DNA from 3 places in the Isoptericola haloaureus genome. Region 1 is predicted to be linked to each of the others. Evidence: predicted binding sites of a transcription regulator. Region 1 holds the regulator's gene; each other region holds the start of a gene.
The links. Region 1 encodes HrcA, which represses chaperone genes, less so after heat shock. Its sites were predicted from a motif close to TTNGCACTCGNNNNNNNCGAGTGCNAA; they were not measured.
Positions count from the first base shown of each region.

Region 2: a site for HrcA is predicted at 1,439-1,465, ahead of groES (co-chaperone GroES). Genes of this name have one in related genera too.
Region 3: a site for HrcA is predicted at 1,738-1,764, ahead of groL (chaperonin GroEL). Genes of this name have one in related genera too.

Region 1 covers NZ_JBAGLP010000120.1:141,509-147,275, forward strand. Annotated here, with positions in the region: partial or broken gene V5O49_RS16030 (PhoH family protein) at 1-120, opposite strand, end outside; gene V5O49_RS16035 (histidine triad nucleotide-binding protein) at 123-476, opposite strand; gene V5O49_RS16040 (16S rRNA (uracil(1498)-N(3))-methyltransferase) at 486-1,262, opposite strand; gene dnaJ (molecular chaperone DnaJ) at 1,358-2,479, opposite strand; gene hrcA (heat-inducible transcriptional repressor HrcA) at 2,529-3,569, opposite strand; gene V5O49_RS16055 (ATP-binding protein) at 3,751-5,767, shown strand, end outside.
Region 2 covers NZ_JBAGLP010000118.1:438,705-444,471, forward strand. Annotated here, with positions in the region: gene V5O49_RS12090 (MerR family transcriptional regulator) at 1-349, opposite strand, end outside; gene V5O49_RS12095 (WhiB family transcriptional regulator) at 552-851, shown strand; gene groES (co-chaperone GroES) at 1,031-1,327, opposite strand; gene V5O49_RS12105 (class I SAM-dependent methyltransferase) at 1,503-2,729, shown strand; gene V5O49_RS12110 (glutamate--cysteine ligase) at 2,827-3,999, shown strand; gene tsaD (tRNA (adenosine(37)-N6)-threonylcarbamoyltransferase complex transferase subunit TsaD) at 3,996-5,039, opposite strand; gene V5O49_RS12120 (malonic semialdehyde reductase) at 5,143-5,763, shown strand.
Region 3 covers NZ_JBAGLP010000110.1:19,776-25,542, reverse strand. Annotated here, with positions in the region: gene groL (chaperonin GroEL) at 1-1,573, opposite strand, end outside; gene V5O49_RS04030 (LytR C-terminal domain-containing protein) at 2,012-2,662, opposite strand; gene V5O49_RS04025 (DUF3263 domain-containing protein) at 2,744-3,058, opposite strand; gene V5O49_RS04020 (uracil-DNA glycosylase) at 3,265-3,915, shown strand; gene V5O49_RS04015 (SGNH/GDSL hydrolase family protein) at 3,951-4,784, shown strand; tRNA gene V5O49_RS04010 (tRNA-Thr) at 4,836-4,911, opposite strand; gene V5O49_RS04005 (DsbA family protein) at 5,023-5,767, opposite strand, start outside.

The DNA.
Region 1 (5,767 bases):
CACCGTGTCGCCGCTGCCCAGCAGCGCCACCATCGGCACGTGCGGGGGGACGACGACGCGGTGCTCGGTGGCGTGCCGCGGGTGGTCGGTCAGGGGGCTGTCGGAGGCGGCGGACGTCATGCTCAGGCGGGACTCCATCCCAGCTGGGTGCCGGCCAGGACGTGGCCGTGCACGTGGAAGACGCTCTGGCCCGCGCGCGGGCCGGAGTTGAAGATGAACCGGTACTGGCCGTCGGCCAGCTCGTGCGCCACGTTGTCGGCGACACCGACGACCTCGGCGAGCAGGTCCGGGTCGGCCGCGGCCAGGACGGACACGTCCCCGTGGTGCTCCTTGGGCACCACGAGCACGTGGACGGGAGCCTGCGGGTCGATGTCCCGGAAGGCCACGACCCGGTCGGTGTCGGCCACGACGTCGGCGGGCAGGTCGCCGGCGACGATCTTGCAGAAGAGGCAGTCCGCCTCGGTCTCCGTCGTCATGCGTCCACGCTACCGCCAGCGGCCCGTGCGGTCGCTGAGAATCGCGACGGCGACGGGTCCGGCGGTCGACGTGCGCAGCACGTGCGGACCCAACCGGGCCGTCACGGCACCGGCGTCGGTGAGGGCGGTGACCTCCTCGGCGGAGATGCCGCCCTCGGGACCCACGACGAGGTCGACCTCGGGCGCCTCGGCCGTGCCGTCCGCCGCCGTGGGCAGCGGGACGTCCGCGAGCGGCGTCACCGCCTCCTCGTGCAGCACGACGACGGCACCGCCCGCGGCGACGACCTCGCGCACCCGGTCGGCGAGCCCGCGGGTGGTCACGTGCTCGTGCACGGGGGGCAGCCAGGCCCGACGGGACTGCTTGACCGCCGCGAGCACGGTCGCAGCCCACTTGGCGCGCGCCTTCTCGGCCCGCGGGCCGCGCCAGACGACCACGGACCGGTCGGCCTGCCACGGCACGACGGCGTCGACCCCGACCTCCACGGCCGCCTCGACGGCCTGGTGGTCGCGGTCGCCCTTGGCCAGCGCCTGGACCAGCGCGAGCCGCACGGCAGGGGCGGGCTCGTGCCGCACGTCCTCGACGCGCAGGGTGACCTCGCCGCCGTCGACGGCCTCGACCACACCGAGCACACGGGTGCCCGCGCCGTCGACCACGTCGAGCCGCTCCCCCGGGCGGCGCCGCTGGACGACGCCGGCGTGCCGGCCCTCCGCCCCGCCGAGGACGTAGGTCGCCCCCGGCGCCGGCGCGGACGCCACGCCGGCGCCGACGAAGACGGGCGCGCTCACGACGCACGCCCCTCGCGCGAGCCCTGCGGTGCCTCGCTCCGGCACACCTCGTGCCTCGGCGTACCTCTTCGGGAGCTCCTCGCGCTCACGGTTCCTCAGCGCCCGGCGAACTTGTCCCGCAGGCGCGAGAAGACGCCGGGGTGCGCGGCCGCGAGCCGCGGGTCGGGACGCTCCTCGTCGCGCAGCTCGGCGAGCTTGCGCAGCAGCTCGGTCTGCTCCTCGTCGAGGGAGGTCGGGACCTGGACGTCGATGTGGACGTTCAGGTCGCCGCGGCCGTTCGCGTGCAGGTGCCCGACGCCGAGACCCTTGAGCGTGACGACCTCGCCCGGCTGCGTGCCCGGGCGCAGGTCGATCTCCTGCTGACCGTCGAGGGTGGACAGCTCCAGCACGGTGCCCAGGGCGGCCGCGGTCACCGGCACCGGCAGGGTGCAGTGCAGGTCGTCGCCGCGACGCACGAAGGTGTCGTGCGCCTTCTCGCGGATCTCGACGTACAGGTCGCCGGCCGGGCCGCCGCCCGGGCCGACCTCGCCCTGGGAGGACAGCTTGATGCGCGTGCCGGTGTCGACGCCGGCGGGCACGTTCACCGTCAGCGACCGGCGCGAGCGCACCCGGCCCTCGCCGGAGCACTCGGCGCACGGCTCGGGGATGACGGTGCCGAAGCCCTGGCAGGCCGCGCAGGGCGCGGTGGTCATGACCTGGCCCAGGAAGGACCGGGCCACGCGCTGGACGTTGCCCTGGCCGTGGCAGACCTCGCAGGTGCGCACGTCGGTGCCGGGCCGGCAGCCGTTGCCGCCGCACGTGCCGCACACCACGGCCGTGTCGACCTGCAGCTCGCGCTTGCCGCCGAACGTCGCCTCGGTGAGGTCGATGTCCATGCGCACCAGGGCGTCCTGGCCGCGCCGTGCGCGCGGCACGGGGCCGGACGCCTGGCCGCCGCCGAAGAACGTCTCGAAGATGTCCTGGAACCCGAAGCCCTGGCCGAAGCCGGCACCGGCGCCGCCGCCGGGCGCGCTCGGGTCGACGCCCATGTCGTACTGCTCGCGCTTGTCGCGGTTCGACAGCACCTCGTAGGCACGGGCGACGTCCTTGAACTTCTCCTCGCCCTCGGCACCCGCGACGTCGGGGTGGAGCTCGCGGGCCAGGCGACGGTACGCCTTCTTGATCTGCTCGGGGGTGGCGTCACGCTCGACGCCGAGGATCTCGTAGTAGTCGGTCACAGGTCTCTCTTCGATGACGTGGAGAAGGTCTGGTCAGGGATACCGGTGGTCAGTTCGGCAGGACGCGCGACAGGTAGCGTGCCACGGCGCGGACCGAGGCGATGGTGCCCGGGTAGTCCATGCGGGTCGGGCCGATGGAGCCGAGGGAGGCGACGGTGTCGCCGTCGCTACCGTATCCGGAGGCGACGACGGAGGTCTCGGTGAGACCGTCGAGGCGGTTCTCCCGCCCGATGCGGACCCCGACGCCGTCGCCGGCCATCTCGGTCAGCAGCCCCAGCAGCACCACCTGCTCCTCGAGCGCCTCGAGCACGGGGCTGAGCCCCTGCTCGAACGTGGCCTCGGAGCGGACGAGGTTGGCGGTGCCCGCCAGCACGATCCGCTCCTCGTTCTCCTCGCCGAGGGTCTCCACGACGAGGTCCGCGACGGCCTGGGTCACCCCGCTCAGGTGGGGGCCCACGGACTCGACCAGGCCCGCGAAGGCCGCGGGGAGGTCGGCCAGCCGCTTGCCCGCGGCGGCCGCGTTGAACCGGGCCCGCAGCTCGCCGAGGGTCGCCTCGTCGAGGTCGTCGCCCGCGTCGGAGCCGTCGGGACGCACGGGCAGCTCGCAGTAGCGCTGCTCGACCCGGCCGGTGTCGGTGATGACCACGACCAGGATCCGGGACTCCGCCACGGGCACGAGCTCGAGGTGACGCAGCCCGGACCGCCGCAGCGACGGGTACTGCACGACGGCGACCTGGCCGGTGAGCTGGGCGATGAGCCGCCCGGCCCGGGTCAGGACGTCGTCGAGGTCCACGGCCTCGGACAGGAAGGTCTCGATGGCCCGCTTCTGGGGCACGTTGAGGGGTCGTACCTCGGCGAGCCGGTCGACGAACACCCGGTAGCCGGCGTCCGTGGGCACGCGCCCGGCGGACGTGTGCGGCTGGGCGATGTACCCGGCGTCCTCGAGCGCGGCCATGTCGTTGCGGATGGTGGCCGGGGACACGCCGAGGCCGTGGCGTTCGGTGAGCATGCGCGACCCGACGGGCTCACGCGTGGTGACGTAGTCCTCGACGATGGCGCGCAGTACTGCGAGCCGACGTTCCTCGCTCATCTCGACCTCCCCTCGCTCGGCGCCCCGGGGGGTTAGCACTCTCCAGGGCTGAGTGCCATCTTACGCGTCTCCCCCGACGGTCCGGCCGCTCACCCCCCGTCGGTGAGGTACCTCATGCCGGCGACGACCCCACGACGGCCCGGTCCTCGCCGACCGCATCGTCGCCTGGCACGATGACGGTATGTCGCCGGGTCGCACCCCTCTGGTCGGTCGCACCACGGAGCTCGCCGCGTTGCGGGCAGCGCTGTCCGACGCCCGCGAGGGCTCCGGCGGCACCGTCGTGCTCGCCGGCGAAGCCGGCATCGGCAAGACGCGCCTGGTGACCGAGCTGGTCGACCATGCCGGCGACGACGTCCTCGTGGCCCGCGGGCAGTGCGCGGCGTCCGGGTCCGGACCGGTGCCGTACGCCGGGCTCGACGGCGTCCTGCGCGACCTGGTCGCCGCGCTGGGCGACGACGAGGTGCTGGCCGCCGCCGGCCCCGCGGCCGACGCCCTGGGCGTGATCCTGCCGCGGCTCGTCGCCGTCCGGCCCGGTGTCGACGGCGGGCGCGCGCCCGAGGTCCTTGCCGACCTGCTCACCACCGTCGGCGCCACCCGGCCGGTGGTCGTCGTCGTCGAGGACCTGCACTGGTCCGACGACGTGACCCGGACCGCGGTGACCCGGCTCGCACGCGCCGCGCGGTCGACCCGCCTGCTCGTGGTGGTCACCTACCGCAGCGACGACGTCGGACGACGTCACCCGCTGCGCACCACCCTCGCCGAGCTCGACCGGGCCCGCCTCGCCGACCGCGTCGCGGTGCCGCGTCTCGCCGGCCCGGAGGTCGTCGAGCTCGCCCGCGCCGTCCTGACCGGCACACCGGAGGACGGGTCGGGCATCGACGCCGGCCGTCTGGACGAGCTCGTCGACCGCGCCGAGGGCGTGCCCTTCTACGTCGAGGAGCTCGCCTGCTGCTACGACGGTGACATCCCCGTCTCCCTGCGCGACGTCCTGCTGCTGCGCTACGCGGGCCTGTCGGAGGCGGCGCAGGCGTTCTGCCGGGTCGTCGCTGCCGGCGGGGTCCGCGCCGACCGTGACGTGCTGGCCGCCGTCCTGGGCGACGAGGCGCTCGAGCGGGCCGAACCCGCGGCACGCGAGGCCGTGGACGCCCTGGTCCTGCAGGCCGGTCTCGACGGCTACGGGTTCCGCCACGCCCTGATGCAGGAGGCCGTCGAGGCGGAGCTGCTGCCCACCGAGCGGCGGCGGCTGCACGCGGCCTACGCCGAGGCGCTGGCCAGCGGTCCGGCCACCGTGCCGCGGCTGGTCGAGCAGGCCGACCACTGGTGGCACGCCCGCGTGCCGGACCGCGCCCTGGCCGCCGCGGTGACCGGCCTGGACGCCGCCGCGAACGACGTCGCCCCGGCGGCCGCCGTCCGGCTCGGCGAACGGGCTCTCGAGCTCTGGGACACCGTGCCCGACGCGGCGGACGTCACCGGGACCACGCACCACGAGCTGCTGGTCCGGGTCGCCGAGGCCGAGACCGTCGCGACCCACGTCGACCGGGCCCTGGCGCTGGCGCGTCAGGCGTTGGACGAGTGGCCCGCCGACGACCCCGCGGGCCGGGCCCGCACCCTCGGGCTCGTCGCGGTGCAGCAGCTGCGTGCCGGCGACGTGACGGGGCTGGACCTGACCCAGGAGGCGCTCGCGGCGGCACCGCAGGACGACCTCGGGACGCTCGCCGAGCTCCTGCGCCTGGACGCCCGTGCCAAGATGCTCGCCGGCCGGTTCCGGGAGGCGGTGGCGGCCGCCGGTCGCGGCTACGAGGCCGCGACGGCTGTGGGCGACCGGTCCACCGCCGCGCTGCTGCTCAACAACAGCGGTCTCGCGCGGCTGAGCGCGGGCGACCCGGGCGGCCTCGACGAGCTCGAGGAGTCCCGCCGCCTCTCCGGGGACGACTGGGCCGGGCGGGCCCACTACTTCACCAACCTCTCCGACCACCAGCTCCGGCTCGGCCGGTTCGCCGAGGCGCTGCGGACCGCCTCGGCCGGTGCCGAGGTCGGCCGCGCCGGGGGATCCGGCTGGAGCAGCCGCGCGATGCTGGAGGGCAACGTCGCCGAGGCCCTCATCGGGCTCGGCCGCTGGGAGGAGGCCGACGCCTGGTACCGGAGCGCGACGACGTCCGTCTCGCCGAGCGCCTGGGCCGTCTACCTGGCCGAACGAT
Region 2 (5,767 bases), on a different contig from region 1:
CCTCGGCGGACTCGGTCGACGCGTCCTCGCCGGGCGGGCTCGGGGGCCCGGACCGGCGGGCCTCCTCGAGCTCGTCGACGTCGGCCTCGAGGGCGGCCTGAGCCGCATCCACGGGGGCGACGCCCTCCAGCGTGAGGCGCCGCATGACGAGCAGTCGAGCCACGTCCTCGGGCGTGTAGCGCCGGTGCGAGCCGGCCGTCCGGTCGGACGGCCCGAGGCCGTAGCGGCGGTCCCACGTGCGCAGCGTGGCGGGCGCGACGCCGAGGCGCCGCGCGACGGCCGCGACCGCCAGCCCGGGGCCCGACGGACGCGACCCCCCAGCATCCTGGGCGGGTCGCGAAGAGGTCATGCCTCGATTCTGCCCACGGTGACCCGGGACCGCCACCGCGCCCGGCGGCGCGTCCCGTCGCCGTCGGGAAATCGACATCGAACCTGGCCATGGCGCGATAGCAAGCGGTTCACACCATGGTCACACTGATTCATCCCGGGTGTCGCCGATCGCGTCGACCAGGGGGTTGAACAACTTCTGCCCAACTTGTAGGTTGTTCGCCATGACGGAGATTTCGCGGTTGCCAGGGCCGGTCATGGAGTTGTGGGAGTGGCAGTACCAGGGGTCGTGCCGCGACGCGGACGACACCCTGTTCTTCCACCCGGAGGGTGAGCGCGGGTCGACCCGTCGACGACGTGCGGAGGCCGCCAAGGCGATCTGCCGCAGCTGCCCCGTGATGATGGAGTGCCGCGAGCAGTCGCTGCGGGTCCGCGAGCCCTACGGCGTCTGGGGCGGCCTGAGCGAGGACGAGCGCTCGGCGATCCTCAGCGGCCGCGACCGCGAGCGCAAGAAGGTCGGCTGACCCCTCGCCCGACCGCCCCGGACCGGCGCGACCCCCTCGCCCGCGCCGCCGTCCGAGCACGGCCGCCGTCCGAGCACGACGAGAGCCCCGCACCGATCTCGGTGCGGGGCTCTCGTGCGGGCGGGCCGGTCGTCCGACGACCGGGGTCGACGGACGGACCCGCCGCCTGCGTCAGGTCGTCAGCCGACCACGACGGCGAGGATGTCGCGCGCGGACAGGACCAGGTAGTCCTCCCCGGCGTACTTGACCTCGGTGCCGCCGAACTTGCTGTAGATGACCTTGTCGCCGACCTTCACGTCGACCGGGACGCGCTCGCCCTTGTCGTTGAAGCGGCCGTCGCCCACGGCCAGGACCTCGCCCTCCTGGGGCTTCTCCTTGGCGGTGTCCGGGATGACCAGGCCGGAAGCGGTCGTGGTCTCGGCCTCGACGGCCTTGACGACGATCCGGTCCTCGAGCGGCTTGATGGGGACCGACACGTCGGACCTCCTTGTTCGCGATGACTAGCGTTGACTGGGTCGCGCCCGGCCGCTGTCCGTCGTCGCGGGTGCCGGCACAGCGCGTGCGCTGGGACCAAATCTAGGCAGCCATTAGCACTCTGACAAGTCGAGTGCCAAAGACCGCGCTCCGCACCCGGCCTGAGACGATGTCCCGATGGACGCGGCCTCGCTCAGCAAGCTTCTCAGCCCCGAGGGCTGGACCCTGCTCAACGACCTCCCTCCCTACGACGAGTCGGAGGCGATGGCGCTGGCCACGCGGCTCCGCGCCGAGGGTGTCGACCCCGACCTGGCCGCGGCCGCCCTGACCCAGTCCCGCCTGCGTGCCCGCGCCCGGGCCAAGCTGGGTCCGTTCGCCGACGGGATGCTGTTCACCCCGGACGGCCTCGAGCAGGCGACCCGGCTGACCGTCGCCGCCCTGCACGCGCGCCGCTACCTGGCCGCCGGAGTGCACAAGGTCGCCGACCTGACCTGCGGCCTGGGCGCGGACGCGCTCGCCTTCGCCGGCGTGGGCCTGGACGTGCTGGCCACGGACGTCGACGAGGTGACCGCCGCCCTGGCCACCGTCAACCTGCGCGCCTTCCCCGAGGCCGAGGTCCGGCACGGCGACGGGCTGGCGCTGGACCTGGTCGCCGAGGGCGTCGACGGCGTGTACGCCGACCCGGCCCGCCGCACGCGCGGCGGGAAGCGGGTCTTCGACCCGTCCGCGTGGGCGCCGCCCCTGGATGCCGTGTGGGCGCTGCGCGAGCAGGTGCCCGCCGTCGGCATCAAGGTCGGCCCCGGGATCGGCCACCAGGGGCTGCCCGAGGACGCCGAGACCCAGTGGGTCTCTCTCGACGGCGACGTGGTCGAGGCCGGGCTCTGGTTCGGCCCGCTCGCCCCCGACGGCCCGGGACGCACCGCCCTGGTGCTGCGCACCGAGGACGGCGGCACCGCGGCGCGCGTCGTGCGCCCCGGGGCCGAGGGCGCCGACCTGAACCCCGACGTCGGGCCGGTCGGGAGCTACCTGTACGAGCCCGACGGTGCGGTCGTGCGCGCGGGGCTGGTGGCCCACGTCGCCGCCGAGCTGGGCGGGCGGCTCGTGGACCGCACCATCGCCTACGTCACGACCGACACCCCCGCCGGTCCGCCGCCGTCGGGCACCGCGGCGCCCGCGACGGGCTACCGGGTGCTCGACGTCATGCCCTTCAACCTCAAGCGGCTCAAGGCCTACCTGCGCGAGCGCGGCGTGGGGCGCCTGACGGTGAAGAAGCGCGGCACGGCCGTCACCCCCGAGCAGCTGCGCGCCCAGCTCTCCCTGACCGGCGACGCCGAGGCCACGCTGGTCCTCACCCGGGTCGCGGGGCGTCAGCACGTGCTCGTCGTGGAGCCTCTGCCGAGGTAGACGCCCCTCGGCCGAGCTAGGCGCCCCTCGGCCGAGGTAGGCAACATCCGGCCGCCTCGGGGCGCGCCGGGCGCCCCGGCCGTGGAAGCATGGCGGCATGGTGCTGGAGTTCGAGACCTCCCGGCGGTCGAGCGTCGGCCTGGAGTGGGAGCTGGCCCTGGTGGACGCCGACTCCGGCATCCTGCGCCAGGTGGCCCCCGCCGTCATGGCCGAGCTGGGCCCGGACGCGCGGGCGCGACACGTCAAGCCGGAGTTCCTGCGCAACACCGTCGAGATCGTCTCCGACGTGTGCGACACCGTCCCCGGCGCCATCGCCGACCTGGAGAACGGGGTCGCCCGCGTCCAGGAGGTCATCCGGCCGATGCGGGCGGAGCTCATGGGCTCCGGCACCCACCCCTTCGCGCCCTGGTCGCAGCAGCAGGTGACCGACAAGGAGCGGTACGCCACCGTCGTCGACCGCGCCCAGGTGTGGGGCCGTCAGCAGGTGGTCTACGGCGTGCACATGCACGTCGGGGTGGAGGACCGCGCCAAGGTGCTGCCGATCCTGCGCTCGCTGCTGGTCTACGTCGCCCACCTGCAGGCCCTGTCGGCGTCGTCGCCGTACTGGGACGCCGCGGACACCGGCTACGCCTCGATGCGTGCACTCATCTTCCAGCAGCTGCCCACGGCGGGGTTGCCCTACCAGTTCACCGAGTGGGCCGAGCTGGAGCGCTACACCGCCGACATGCTCAAGACCGGCGTCATCGACGACTTCACCGAGGTGCGCTGGGACATCCGGCCGGCCCCGCACTTCGGCACCGTCGAGGTGCGCATCTGCGACGGCACCTCCAACGTCGCCGAGCTGGCCTCCCTGGGCGCCTTGGTGCACTGCCTCGTCGAGCACTTCTCCACCCTGCTCGACGAGGGCCGCGCGCTGCCCACCATGCCGCGGTGGTACGTCCACGAGAACAAGTGGCGCGCGGCCCGGTACGGCATGGACGCGATCATCATCCTCGACGACGACGGCAACGAGGAGCTGATCACCGACGCGCTGCCCCGGCTGCTCGAGGAGCTGGCCCCCGTGGCGGAACGGCTGGGGTGCGCGGCCGAGCTCGACGGCATCCGCGAGATCGTGCGCCTCGGTGCCTCCTACCAGCGCCAGCGCGCGGTGGCAGCGGCCCACGGCGGCGGGCAGCGGGGCCTGGAGGCCGTGGTCGGGGCGCTGGTGGCCGAGCTGCACGCCGGCCGGCCGCTCGACCCGTCCGTGCTCGGCCGCGGCGCCGCGACCTAGACCGTGATCGTCGTCAGCGGCATCGAGGAGTCCACCGCGATGTCCAGGTCCGACGGCGGCAGCCCGGCGCGCACGACGGCGGACCCGAGCGCCGCGATCATCGCCCCGTTGTCGGTGCAGTAGCGGATCGGCGGGATCCGCAGGTCGATGCCGGCCTCGGCGCAGCGCTCGGCCGCCATGTCGCGCAGCTGGCTGTTGGCGGAGAACCCGCCGCCGATGATGAGGGTGTCGACGTCGTGGGCGCGGCAGGCGGCGATGGTCTTGGCCGTGAGCACGTCCGCGACCGCCGCGGCGAAGGAGGCGGCGACGTCGGCCACGGGGACCTCCTTGCCGGCGTCCTGGCAGGACTCGACCCAGCGGGCCACGGCCGTCTTGAGCCCGGAGAAGCTGAAGTCGTAGGCGTGCCGGGCCTGGTCCTTGCGCGCCGTCAGCCCGCGCGGGAACCGGATGGCCTCCGGGTCGCCCTCGCGCGCGAGCCGGTCGATGTGCGGGCCGCCCGGGTAGGGCAGGCCCAGCAGGCGGCCGACCTTGTCGAAGGCCTCCCCGGCGGCGTCGTCCAGGGTGGAGCCGAGCTCGGTGACGTCGGTGGCGATGTCGTCGACGAGCAGCAGCGAGCTGTGCCCGCCGGAGACAACCAGCGCCATGGACCGCTCGGTGAAGGGACCGTCGACGAGCTGGTTCACCGCGGCGTGGCCGATGACGTGGTTGATCCCGTACAGCGGCTTGCCGAGCCCGATCGAGAGGGCCTTGGCCGCGCTGGCACCGATCGTCAGCGGACCGACCAGGCCGGGGCCGGCGGTCACGGCGACCGCGTCGACCTCGGACAGGTCGACGTCGGCCTCGCTCAGCGCGCGGCGGATCGTGGGGGTCATCGCCTCGAGGTGGGCGCGGCTGGCCACCTCCGGGATGATCCCGCCGTAACGGGCGTGCTCGTCCATCGAGCTCGCCACCGCGTCGAACAGGAGCGTGTCGCCGCGCACCAGGGCGACACCCGTCTCGTCGCAGGACGTCTCGATGCCGAGGACCAGGGGTTCAGGCATGGGCCACATTCTGTCACCCGGTCCGGGTAGGGCGACGTCGCGTGGTGACGCGACCCACAGCCCCGACCGGAATCGTGCGAACGCATGGACGGTTCCCCCGAGCATGACCGACACCGTGCTCGAGACCGCCCCCCTCGCCATCGACGAGGCGGCGGCGGACCGGCTCTTCCGCCACGCCCGTTCGACGTCCCTGTGGACCGACGCCGAGGTCCCCGACGCCCGGCTGGAGGCCGCCTGGGACCTCGCCAAGCTCGGCCCGACCGCGATGAACACCCTGCCGCTGCGCATGCTGGTCGTCCGGAGCCCGGAGGCGAAGCAGCGCCTGATCGAGCACATGGGCGGCGGCAACAAGGCGAAGGTCGACGCCGCCCCGGTGTCCCTCGTCCTGGCCGCCGACCCCGCCTTCCACGAGCACCTGGACGAGCTCTTCCCGGTCTACCCGGGCGTCCGCGAGCAGCTCGCCCCGGCGACCGCGGTCCGCGAGGAGATGGCACGCAAGAACGCGCTGCTGCAGGCCGGCTACCTCGTCGTCGCGCTGCGGGCCGCGGGTCTCGCCGCCGGCCCGATGGACGGCATGGACACCGACGGGATCGACCGGGAGTTCTTCGCCGAGTCCGGCTGGCGGTCGCTGATGGTCGTCAACGTCGGCGAGGCCGACGGCGAGGGTGCGCCGCACCCTCGCAACAAGCGCCTCGACCTGGAGCAGGTCTCCCGCACCCTCTGAGTCT
Region 3 (5,767 bases), on a different contig from region 1:
GCTCCGGCTTGTCGGCGACGACCGCCTCGGTGGTGAGGAACAGCGCGGCGATGGACGCGGCGTTCTGCAGCGCCGAGCGCGTGACCTTGACCGGGTCGTTGACGCCCGCGGCCAGCAGGTCCTCGTACTCGCCGGTCGCGGCGTTCAGGCCGTGGCCCGAGGGGAGGTTCTTGACCTTCTCCGCCACGACGCCGCCCTCGAGGCCGGCGTTGATGGCGATCTGCTTCAGCGGGGCCGAGATCGCCGCGTTGACGATCTGCGAACCGGTCGCCTCGTCGCCGTCCAGCTCCAGCTTCTCGAACGCCACGGCACCGGCCTGCAGCAGCGCGACGCCACCACCGGCGACGATGCCCTCCTCGACGGCAGCCTTCGCGTTGCGGACGGCGTCCTCGATGCGGTGCTTGCGCTCCTTGAGCTCGACCTCGGTGGCCGCGCCGGCCTTGATGACGGCCACGCCGCCGGCCAGCTTGGCGAGGCGCTCCTGGAGCTTCTCGCGGTCGTAGTCGGAGTCCGACTTGTCGATCTCGGAGCGGATCTGCTGGACGCGGCCCTCGATGAGGTCGGCGTCGCCGGCACCCTCGACGATCGTGGTCTCGTCCTTGGTGACGACGACCTTGCGCGCCTGGCCGAGCTCCTCGAGCGTGGCGTTCTCCAGCTTGAGGCCGACGGTCTCGGTGATGACCTGGCCGCCGGTCAGGATCGCGATGTCCTGCAGCATGGCCTTGCGGCGGTCGCCGAAGCCCGGGGCCTTGACGGCGACGGACTTGAAGGTGCCGCGGATCTTGTTCAGCACCAGGGTCGCCAGGGCCTCGCCCTCGACGTCCTCGGCGATGATCAGCAGCGACCGGTTGGTCTTCATGACCTGGTCGAGCAGCGGCAGCAGGTCCTTGACGTTCGAGATCTTCGACTCGACGATCAGGACGTACGGGTCCTCGAGGACGGCCTCCTGGCGCTCCGGGTCCGTCTCGAAGTAGCGGGCGAGGAAGCCCTTGTCGAAGCGCATGCCCTCGGTGAGCTCGAGCTCGAGGCCGAAGGTGTTCGACTCCTCGACGGTGACGACGCCCTCCTTGCCGACCTTGTCGAGGGCCTCGGCGATGAGCTCGCCGATCGCCGGGTCGCCCGCGGAGATACCGGCCGTGGCCGCGATCTGCTCCTTGGTCTCGACCTCGGTGGCGGCGTTGAGCAGCTGCTCGGTCACCGCGGCGGTCGCCTTCTCGATGCCGCGCTTGACGGCGATCGGGTTGGCACCGGCGGCGACGACGCGCAGACCCTCGCGCACGAGCGCCTGGGCCAGCACGGTGGCGGTGGTGGTGCCGTCACCCGCGACGTCGTCGGTCTTCTTGGCGACCTCCTTGACGAGCTCGGCGCCGATCTTCTCGTAGGCGTCCTCGAGCTCGATCTCCTTGGCGATGGAGACACCGTCGTTCGTGATCGTGGGGGCGCCCCACTTCTTGTCCAGGACGACGTTGCGACCCTTGGGGCCGAGCGTCACCTTGACGGTGTCGGCGAGCTGGTTGAGCCCGCGCTCCATGCTCCGACGAGCTTCCTCGTCGAACGCAATCATCTTGGCCATGGGGATTGATCCTCCGCTGTGGCGTGTCAGTGGTCTGCCGGTGCCCGCGACGGACGACCCGTCCCCGTGCGTTCACATCACGCGCGGAGGCGAGCCTCACCGTTCGACCGAGTGGGTCACTCCGGGTCGACTGTCACTCGACAGTCGAGAGTGCTAAGACATTATTGGCACTCTCACCCCGAGAGTGCAAGATGTTCGCCCGCGGCGCACAGCGGCGGTCACCCCCGGCCCGACGCGCGTCCCGGTCGTACGGGATGTCCGACCCGAAACCCGCAGATCCGGGACGTCCGTCCGCCGCGCGGGGGCGGCACGGCCCGGGCAGCGGGCGCCGCGCGCGGAGACAGCGCGTCCCCCCGCCAACGACGAAGGCCGGCACCCGCGACGCGTGGGGCGTCGTCGGGCACCGGCCTCCGCTCCCCCGCGGGGGACGCGTGGGTGCTACGGCATCTCGTGCAGGATGGCGAGCACGTCACCGCTGGCCACGGCGACCTCCGTGACGTTCTCGGCGGGGATGCCGAAGGAGCTCGCCACCGCGAGCGCCGTGTCCTCGTCCTCGGCCGTCGCGTACCAGATCGTGTCGACCTCGGGCGGCGTCTGGCCCTCCGGGTAGTCCTCCGGCGAGACGTTGGTGTACCCCTCACCGACGAGGACGTCGGCGTTGGCGCCGGCCAGGCCCGGGGTGCCGGCCGCGTTGAGCACGCGGACGAAGGCGTCGTAGTTCGGCTCGGGGGCCGGTTCCTCCGTCGGCTCCTCCGTGGGCTCCTCGGTGGACTCGCCCTCGCCGGACCCCTCGGTCGACCCGTCGCCGGACCCCTCGCCGGAACCCTCGCCCTCGGACGACTCCGGGCTGGCGGAGGTCTCCGGCGCGGCCGACTCCTGCTGCGCGGCCGGCGGGTTCTCGGTGCCCCGGCCGTCGGACAGGAAGGACACGATGCCGACCGCCAGCCCGGCGAACACGACGGCGACCAGCAGGAACGGCCAGGCAGAGCTCCACCCGCTGCGGGGCTCGCGGTGCACGCCCACGGGCGACCCCTCGGGACCGCGGACGTCGAACTCGTCGGGCGGGTACGGGTAGTGGCTCTTCGTCACGCCGCACAGGGTAGCGGGTCGAGATGGGCACGAGTACAGAGCTTGTTCAGCACCGTGCCAAACCTGTTCAGCGCCGTGGCGTCAGCCCCGCGTGCCGTCGAGGCGACGCGAGCTGCGCGCGCGCTGACGGGTCGACCGCATGCGGCGCAGCCGCTTGACCAGCATCGGGTCGTGGGCGAGCGCCTCGGGGGTGTCGATCAGCGCGTTGAGCACCTGGTAGTAGCGCGTCGCGGACAGGTCGAACAGCTCGCGCACGGCCTGCTCCTTGGAGCCGGCGTACTTCCACCACTGCTTCTCGAAGGCGAGGATCTCGCGGTCGCGGTCGGACAGCGCCGCGGCGGCGTCCGACGACGGAGCCTGCGTGGAGTCGACCTCGTGGACCAGCATCTCGCTCATGCGCCCCAGTATGGGGCACTTCGGACGTCGTCCCGGGGAGCCGCGGCCCGCGCGTCGCCCCTCGCCCGGGCCCTGCTAGCGTCGCCGTCGTGGAGACGACGCCGGACACTGCCGCCACCGCACCGCCCGCGCCCCCCGCGGCGCCGCCGTCGGGCCCCCCCGCCCCCGGAGCCCCGCCGTCGGGCCGCCCGCCGCTGGACCAGGTCATGGCGCCCGACTGGGCCGCCGCCCTGGCCGACGTCGAGCCGCAGATCCACGCCATGGGCGACTTCCTGCGCGCCGAGGTCGCCGCCGGCCGCCAGTACCTGCCGGCCCCGGGCGACGTCTTCGCGGCGTTCCGGCGTCCGCTCGCGGACGTCAGGGTGCTGGTGGTGGGCCAGGACCCGTACCCCACGCCCGGCCACCCCATGGGACTGTCGTTCTCGGTCCAGCCGGACGTGCGACCGCTGCCGAAGTCGCTGGTCAACATCTTCACCGAGCTCGCCGACGACGTCGGCGCACCGGCACCGAGCACCGGCGACCTGAGCCCGTGGGCGGACCAGGGCGTCATGATGCTCAACCGGGTGCTGACGGTGCAGCCGGGCCGGCCGGCGTCGCACCGGGGCCAGGGCTGGGAACAGGTCACCGAGGCGGCGATCAAGGCGCTGGTGGCCCGCGGCGGCCCCCTGGTGGCGATTCTGTGGGGCCGCGATGCGGCGTCGCTCACACCCTGGCTCGGCGGCACCCCGACCGTGGAGTCGGCGCACCCCAGCCCGCTGGCGGCCTACCGCGGGTTCTTCGGCTCGAAGCCGTTCTCGCGCGTCAACGACCTGCTCGAGCAGCAGGGCGGGACACCCGTGGACTGGCGACTGCCCTGAGCAACCGTCGGCGCGAACGGGTGCAGAATGGTCGCGTGGCTTCGCACGACAGCATCCCCCCGTGGTCCCGCTACGTCGCGATCGGCGACTCGTTCTCCGAGGGCCTGTGGGACCCGTACCCGTACGACGACGGCACCCGCGCCCCCGCCGGCACCGAGACGACCGCGGTGCAGCGCGGCTGGACGGACCGGCTCGCCGACCACCTGGCCGAGCGCCGGGGCGACGAGGGTCTGGAGTACGCCAACCTCGCGATCCGCGGCAAGAAGCTGCGCCAGATCGTCGACGAGCAGCTCGACGTCGCCCTCGCGATGCAGCCGGACCTCGTCTCGATCGTCGGCGGCGGCAACGACATCCTGCGTCCCCAGGCGGACATCGACGGGCTGACCGCGACCCTGGAGGAGTCCGTCGCCCGCCTGCGCGCGTCCGGGGCGGACGTGCTGATGGGCACCGGCTTCCGGGCCGGCGGCGCCCTGAGCCTCACCAGCGGCCGGGTCGGGCAGTACAACGCCACGATCTGGTCGATCGCGCGGCGGCACGGCGCGTACGTGCTGGACAACTGGGGCCTCGGCGCGCTGCACGACTGGCGCCTGTGGTCCGACGACCGCATCCACCTCACCGACGAGGGACACCGCCGCGTGGCGAACGCCGCCCTGGTCGGGCTCGGCCTCGCACCCGACGACGACACCTTCGACGACGCGCTGCCGGCCGCCACGGCGCGGCGTCTGCGCGAGCGGGCCCGCGAGGACGCCCAGTGGGCGCGGGCGCACGTGATGCCGTGGGTGCAGCGGCGGCTGCGGGGCACCTCCAGCGGCGACGGACGGGCGCCGAAGTGGCCGACGCCGCTGCCGTGGCCCCCGTCGGAGCGCTGAGCTTGGCTCAGGACCCGTCCGGGACGGGGACCCGCGCGGCGCCGGGAGGCGTGGAGCCGCCTGTCGGGTTCGAACCGACGACCTTCCGTTTACAAGACGGGAGCTCTACCAGCTGAGCTAAGGCGGCGAGGCGGGACCCATCGTACCGAGCACGACGGCCCCGCCGAAGCGCTGTGGGCATGAAATATGCAGCCCGGCTCGCGCTCAGGCTGCATATTTCATACCCACAGCGAAGGGGTTACTCGTCGGCGGACTCGTCCTCGGTCGCCGTGTCGCCCGCGGCACCGCCGCCCTGGACCGCCGCGAGCAGCGCACCGGGCTGGTTCCAGGTCTCGAAGCGCTCGCCGTCCACCAGGATGGTCGGCGTGCCGAAGCCGCCGTTGGCGTTCCACAGGTCCTCGTTGGCCGAGGCCTCATTCGTCAGCGAGAACACGTACTGGCCGAAGGTGGCGCGGGCCGTCCCGTCGGCGATGCCGGCGGCGACGTCGGCCGGGACGCCGGCCTGCTCGGCGATCGCGGCCATCTCGTCGTCGCTCAGCCCGGAGGTGTTCTCCGACGGCTGGTTGGCGAACAGCGCCTCGTTGAAGGCGTAGAAGGACTCCGGCGCGCGGTCGGCCACCCAGTACGCCGCCGAGGCCGAGCGCGTCGAGAAGTCCGACCCGCTGGACATCCGGTCCAGGATCGACACCGGGTGGAAGACGACGGTCGCGTCGCCCTCGGTGAGCATGGTCTCGACGTCGGCGCCGTTGATGTCCTCGAACTGGCCGCAGATGGGGCACATGTAGTCGAGGTACTCGTCGACGACGGGCCCGCCCTCGTTCTCGCCGCCGGCCACGAGATCCGAGCCGACGGGGATGCCGCCGCCCTCGAGCGCCGTCGCCGGCACGTTCTCGACCTCGGCGAGCGGGACGTCGTCCACGGCCGTCCGCTCCGCCTCGTTCATCAGGATGAAGACGGCGACGGCGACCAGCGCCGCGACGGCC